Regions from separate parts of the Sodalis sp. RH19 genome, predicted to be linked through region 3. Evidence: predicted binding sites of a transcription regulator. Region 3 holds the regulator's gene; each other region holds the start of a gene.
The links. The regulator ArgR, encoded in region 3, controls arginine synthesis, uptake and breakdown. The targets are predictions, from matches to a motif close to ANTGAATAAAAATACANT.
Positions count from the first base shown of each region.

Region 1: the regulator ArgR is predicted to act here: its motif matches at 716-733, upstream of argA (amino-acid N-acetyltransferase).
Region 2: the regulator ArgR is predicted to act here: its motif matches at 1,393-1,410, upstream of argC (N-acetyl-gamma-glutamyl-phosphate reductase).

Region 1 covers NZ_CP178734.1:5,671,307-5,673,550, reverse strand. The annotation lists partial or broken gene amiC (N-acetylmuramoyl-L-alanine amidase AmiC) at 1-534, opposite strand, end outside; gene argA (amino-acid N-acetyltransferase) at 766-2,100, shown strand; gene recD (exodeoxyribonuclease V subunit alpha) at 2,172-2,244, opposite strand, start outside.
Region 2 covers NZ_CP178734.1:4,377,278-4,379,521, forward strand. The annotation lists gene argB (acetylglutamate kinase) at 1-205, opposite strand, end outside; gene argC (N-acetyl-gamma-glutamyl-phosphate reductase) at 232-1,236, opposite strand; gene argE (acetylornithine deacetylase) at 1,457-2,244, shown strand, end outside.
Region 3 covers NZ_CP178734.1:3,655,458-3,657,701, forward strand. The annotation lists gene mdh (malate dehydrogenase) at 1-483, opposite strand, end outside; gene argR (transcriptional regulator ArgR) at 937-1,407, shown strand; gene yhcN (peroxide/acid stress response protein YhcN) at 1,854-2,117, shown strand.

The sequences.
Region 1 (2,244 bases), 2.0 Mb from region 3:
GCCTGGGATTCGGGCGGCAGGCTGCGCGCCAGATCGCCCTGATTGTAGTCCTCCAGCAGCGCCAGCAGCGGATCGTCCTGCAGCGCGGAACGGCTGCCGGCCCGGGGATAGAGATCCATGATGAGACGATGTTTGAACCCGGCCACCGGCGGCAGGGCCAGGAAGCGCGCCTGGACCGGCTGCTTCAGTTCGATCACCATCCTGGCGGTGCGATCGTCAAACTGGCCGGCCCGTATCCGGCTGATGTAGGGGTCCTCTTCCCTGACCAATTGACCGGCGCCCTTCAGCACCGAATTAAGCTGGGCATCCTGGATATCCACCACCAGCCGGTCGGGATTGCCAAGGACAAACTGGCGATAGCGCAAGGGGGACTGGGATTCAAGCGTAATGCGGGTATAACTGGCCGCGGGCCAGATGCGCACGGCCACCACCAGCGGCGCCGCCATTCCGATGCGACTGAGCGTTAACAGCCAGGTGGCGGCGGTTGCCTGCAGCAGACCGCCTGCGCCCCTTATTATGATGTGAATCCGGCATATCGCCCCAGGATAAAAGCTAATATAATGAAAAAGCAGTCATTTTTTCGAATGGCAAAAACTTTAGCGAATCCGCCGGTATCTGTCATCCTTAAAAGGCTCTATGCTTAGTGCTTCGGGGTTTATTTTCGATTCTTTACAAACAAGAATGGGGAAAAATGCTGCTTGCCAATACCCTATTTATAGAATAAAAATACACAAAATCAGAATAATCATTCACAGAGGATTTGCCGTGAAGGAACGTAGTACTGAACTGGTCCAAGGCTTTCGTCACTCAGTTCCCTATATCAATGCCCATCGGGGCAAGACGTTTGTCGTCATGTTAGGCGGCGAAGCCATCGAACATGAAAACTTCGCCAACATCGTTAATGATATCGGCCTCCTTCACAGCCTGGGCATCCGCCTGGTGCTGGTCTACGGCGCACGGCCGCAAATCGACGCCAATCTGTCGGTGCACCACCTGGAACCTATTTACCACAAGCATACCCGCGTCACCGACGCGCCGACCCTTGAACTGGTCAAGCAGGCGGCCGGCCTGCTGCAGCTGGATATTACCGCGCGGCTGTCCATGAGCCTGAACAATACGCCGCTGCAGGGGGCGCATATTAATGTGGTCAGCGGCAATTTTATCATTGCCCAGCCGCTCGGGGTGGACGACGGGGTGGACTACTGCCACAGCGGCCGCATCCGCCGTATCGACGACGAGGCGATACACCGCCAGCTGGACAGCGGCGCTATCGTGCTGCTCGGGCCGGTGGCGGTGTCGGTAACGGGCGAGAGCTTTAACCTGACCTCGGAAGAAGTGGCCACCCAGCTGGCTATCAAACTGAAAGCGGAAAAGATTATCGGCTTTTGTTCTTCGCAAGGGGTGTGTGACGATAAGGGCGAGATAATATCCGAACTGTTTCCCAATGAGGCCCAGCTGCGTATCGACGCGCTGGAAAAAAAAGGCGATTACCATTCCGGCACGGTGCGCTTTTTGCGCGGCGCGGTGAAAGCCTGCCGCAGCGGCGTGCGCCGTTGCCATCTGATCAGCTATCAGGATGACGGCGCGCTGGTGCAGGAACTGTTCTCCCGCGAAGGCATCGGCACCCAGATCGTGATGGAAAGCGCGGAACAGGTGCGGCGCGCGACCATTAACGATATCGGCGGCATCCTGGAATTGATACGCCCGCTGGAGCAGCAGGGCATCCTGGTGCGCCGGTCCCGCGAACAGCTGGAAATGGAAATCGATAAATTCACTATTATCGAACGGGACAACCTGACCATTGCCTGCGCCGCCCTTTACCCCTTTCCGGAAGAACAGCTGGGGGAGATGGCCTGCGTGGCCGTGCATCCCGATTACCGCAGTTCGTCGCGCGGCGAAATGCTGTTGCAGCGCATTACGCAGCAGGCGCGCCAGATGGGGCTGAAAAAGCTGTTTGTACTGACGACGCGCAGCATTCACTGGTTCCAGGAGCGCGGTTTTACCCCGGCGGAAGTGGAAGTGCTGCCGCAGCAGAAGCAGGCGCTGTATAACTACCATCGCCGTTCAAAAATCCTGGTGGCGGACCTCACCGGCCAGTAACCGGGCTGCGCCGGCGAGCATTCCCGGGACGCCCGCCGGCTACCGCGTGCGCCGGCAAGCCTGCCGGCGGCCTACCCCTTTAACAGCAATTCCCGCAGGCCGCTGCGCCGCTCGGTCGGCGTGGCGATGGCCTGGCTTATCACC
Region 2 (2,244 bases), 720 kb from region 3:
CCGGCGTAACCCGCAGGCCGTTGACCTTGGTCACCGGCAGCGCCAGTTTTTTCATCAGCTCGTCCACCAGGCAACCGCCGCCATGAACAATCAGCAACGGGCGTTGATGCTGCGCGCGATAGCTGTCCAGCGCCGAAAATAAACGCTCCAGCGCCTCTTCGCTATCGAGTAACACGCCACCCAGTTTTATAATTAACGGATTCATTATTTTTATTACCTCGTCGCCAGCCGTTACAGCAGCGCCTGCGTTTGTGCAAAACCAAAGCGGATATTAGCGCATTGTACTGCCTGCGCGGCCGCTCCTTTTAATAAATTATCTTCGGTGGCCACCACGATTAAATGCTCGCCCTGCACCGCGAAGCCAATATCGCAAAACGGCAGTCCCACTACCGCCTTCAGCGCCGGCACGCCTTTCTCATACAACCGTACCAGGGGTTTATCGTGATAGGCGTTATGATAGGATTCGGCCACATCGCCCGCCGTCACGCCCGCGTTTAAGCGGCAGGTGATGGTGGCCAGGATACCGCGGGCAAAATTGCCTAAATGGGGGGTAAATATCACCGGGATGCCAAGATGGGCGGCGATTTCCGGCTGGTGGCGATGGGTAAATATGCCGTAGGGTTGCAGACTGACCTCGCAGACGCTGGCGGCAAGCGACGCTTTCCGGCCAGCGCCGCTGACGCCGCTGACGGCGTTGATCACCGGCCACTGGGCGTCGTTAAGCAGACCGCCGTCGACCAGCGGCTTGAGCGCCAGCTGGGACGCGGTGGGATAGCAGCCCGGCACGGCAATCAGTTGCGCCTGCTGCAACGCCTCGCCCTGCCATTCCGCCAGGCCGTAGACCGCCTTCGCCAGCCAGTCGGCATGCTGGTGTTCAAAACCATAATACTGGCTGTAGAACGATGCCTGATTGACGCGGAACGCGCCGGAGAGGTCGAACACCACGCAGCCGGCGGCCAGGAATACCGGCGCCAGATCGTGGCTGACCTCATGGGCGGTGGCGAGAAACACCACATCCACCGTTTTCGCCAGTTCAGCGGCGTCGGTCAGGGGCAGCAGCGGTAAATCGACCACGCCCTTAAGCTGGGGATGCAGTTCGGACAGTAATTTCCCGGCATCCGCACTTTGCGCTGAAACCGCCAAAGCGGTTATGTTCATATGCGGGTGACGGTTGAGATAGGCCGCAAGCTCAGCTCCGGCGTATCCGCTGGCACCAACAATCAGCGTATTCAGCATGACTTTTGTTCACCTTCTTGATTTGCTATTACGACGAGAAGGGATCTCCAGCAACTCTTTGTCGCCTAAGTCGTCGCTTAAGCAACTATTCGCTGTTCACCCGCGAGGTCAAGCGTAGTAGTCTGGTAAGTATCCGTTTACTTTACGCTCAACGTTAGTGTATTTTTATTCACTATTATTGCATGAATATTGATACTATCCAAACTAAAGGCTGTCAACAGTGAAGACAAAATTACCCCCGTTTATGGAGTTGTACCGCGCCCTGATCGCCACGCCGTCCATCAGTGCCACCGACAGCGCCCTGGATCAAAGTAATCAGACCTTAATCAATTTGCTGGCGGGGTGGTTCACGACGCTGGGTTTCCAGGTCGAAATCCAGCCGGTGCCGGGCACGCGCAACAAATATAATATGCTGGCCCGTATCGGCAGCGGCGCCGGCGGCCTGCTGCTGACGGGGCACACCGATACCGTCCCGTTTGACGACGGACGCTGGACACGCGATCCCTTTACCCTGACCGAAGACAATAATAAGCTGTATGGCCTGGGCACCGCCGATATGAAAGGCTTTTTTGCCTTTATCCTCGACACGCTGCGCGATATCGATACCAGCAAGCTGCAAAAGCCATTATATATCCTCGCCACCGCCGATGAGGAAACCAGTATGGCGGGAGCCAGCTATTTCGCCCAGTCCAGCGAGCTGCGCCCGGATTGCGCCATTATCGGCGAACCGACCTCGCTGCAGCCGGTGCGCGCCCATAAAGGCCATATTTCCAATGCGGTGCGTATCCAGGGCCAATCAGGCCACTCCAGCGACCCGAGCCTGGGCGTTAACGCTATCGAACTGATGCACGAGGCCATTTCCCACCTGATGATACTACGCAATACGTTGCAGGAACGTTACCATCACCCGGCCTTCGACATCCCCTACCCCACCATGAATTTCGGCCACATCCACGGCGGTGATTCCGCCAATCGCATTTGCGGCTGCTGCGAGCTGCATATGGATAT
Region 3 (2,244 bases):
CAGCTCGGCGACAAAAGTATTGGAACGGATGATATCCAGGGTAGTGACGCCGAAAAGCTTGCGTTTGTCATACACCCCGGCTTTCTTCAGCGCTTCAGCGGCAATCGCCACGGTGGTATTGACGGGATTGGTGATAATGCCGATTAACGCCGTGGGACAGGCTTTCGCCACCTGGTTGATCAGGTTGCGTACAATGCCCGCATTGACGTTAAACAGATCGGCGCGATCCATGCCGGGCTTACGCGCCACGCCGGCGGAAATAAGAACGATGTCCGCCCCTGCCAAGGCGGGGGTTGCGTCCTCGCCGCTAAAGCCCTTAATCTTGACCGCGGTGGGAATATGGCTGAGATCGACCGCCACGCCGGGCGTTACGGGGGCGATGTCATAAAGAGAGAGTTCTGAACCTGGAGGGAGCTGGGTTTTGAGCAACAGGGCAAGGGCCTGGCCTATGCCACCCGCTGCGCCGAGAACTGCGACTTTCATTCTAATCTCCTTATTATTATAGGAAAAATTAAATGCCGTCAAATCATCTGGTTATGATCATAGAGACATAAACGGGTAAAAACAAATCAGCGATCGCAAATTTGAGAATTGACGCATTAACTTCCCTTTTTTATCCCTATTAGCCGCCCGAATTCCCATGCCGGATGACCTCACCGGATAATGCCTGTCGCCGCCGTTCAATACCCGTGGTTAGCGTCCACACTACACCGACAGCAATGGTTAAAACAACATCAAATTAATAACATTCTCTTTACTTTTAACGGCCATGAAATATGGGAGCCCGGTCATGGTCGGTTTGAATAGATATTGCTAAGCTGATTGTTTTGCCGACTTAATTTGGCCATCCTGGCGGTGGCTGCGCATTGTTATTGCATAAAAATGCAAATTTATGCATAATTCGTCGTACAATACTGGCTACTGGTTTGGGAAAATATGCGCAACCACTTTAAACAAGAAGAACTGGTGAAAGCTTTTAAGGCCTTGCTTAAGGAAGAGAAATTCAGCTCCCAAGGTGAAATCGTTTTTGCATTGCAAGAACAGGGATTTGAAAATATTAACCAGTCCAAGGTATCAAGGATGCTGACTAAATTCGGCGCGGTAAGGACCCGCAACGCGAAGATGGAAATGGTCTATTGCCTGCCGGCGGAACTGGGCGTGCCCACCACCAGCAGTCCGCTGAAAAACCTGGTGCTGGATGTCGATCACAACGACGCGGTTATCGTTATCCATACCAGTCCCGGCGCCGCCCAGCTTATCGCGCGGCTGCTGGATTCCCTGGGTAAATCCGAAGGCATCCTGGGCACCATAGCCGGGGACGATACGATCTTTACCACCCCCGCCAAGGGTTTTAGCGTAAAGCAGCTTTACGAAGCCATCCTTATTCTGTTTGAACAGGAACTCTAAGCCGACGATCGGGCGCTTTATAACGCCAGCGCCTAACATTCGTGCTTTTCATCTCTTTTATGCCGCTGCAAAAGCGTAATCACGCCACAAATGATGCTGCCTTTGTGGCCCTAAGCCCCGCTAATATTCTCTCTATGGTTTCACCGCGGCGGTTTCCACCGCCGGAAGCCGGCCAGACAGCACGTTTGGCTAAAAACCGCTATCTGATTGAAATTACAATTATTTAACATGAATTGTATATTATTCAACCACTTTTAATAGCTTTTTCTTATATCATGCGAAAGTACAGAAATAAAGTTTCATAATAAATTATGAGCAAACTACTAATACCTGCCGTTACTAGTGTATACTTTGTTTCGTGATGAACATCACGTTTTACATCCTGTTGTCAGCAATAAAGAACAGCATGAAGAACGTCAGTCAAAAGAATAGTAGAGGTATAAAACATGAAAATTAAAACCGCAGTATCACTGATGACCGTAATGTCAGCCTTATCTTTCGGCGCCTTCGCCGCAGAATCAATCTCGCAGGATCAGGCCAGCGGCTTGCATTCGTTCGGCACCGTAAGCGTAGGCGGGATCGCAGGCGCGCCTTCCGACATCCATCAGGCGCTGAATCAAGCTGCTGAAGCCAAAGGCGCAACGGCATACCACATCACGGAAGCCCGTGAAAATGATACCTGGCACGCCACGGCCGAGTTGTATAAATAAGCACATGGATGGAGGGCACCGGCAGCGACTTGCCGCCGCGCCCTGGGCTGAATTGCTGAAAGCCGGCGGGTTCGTCAAGGCTTGAAAAAATAATCAATAACGCAGTGCAGTAAGAGTTTACTCCAGA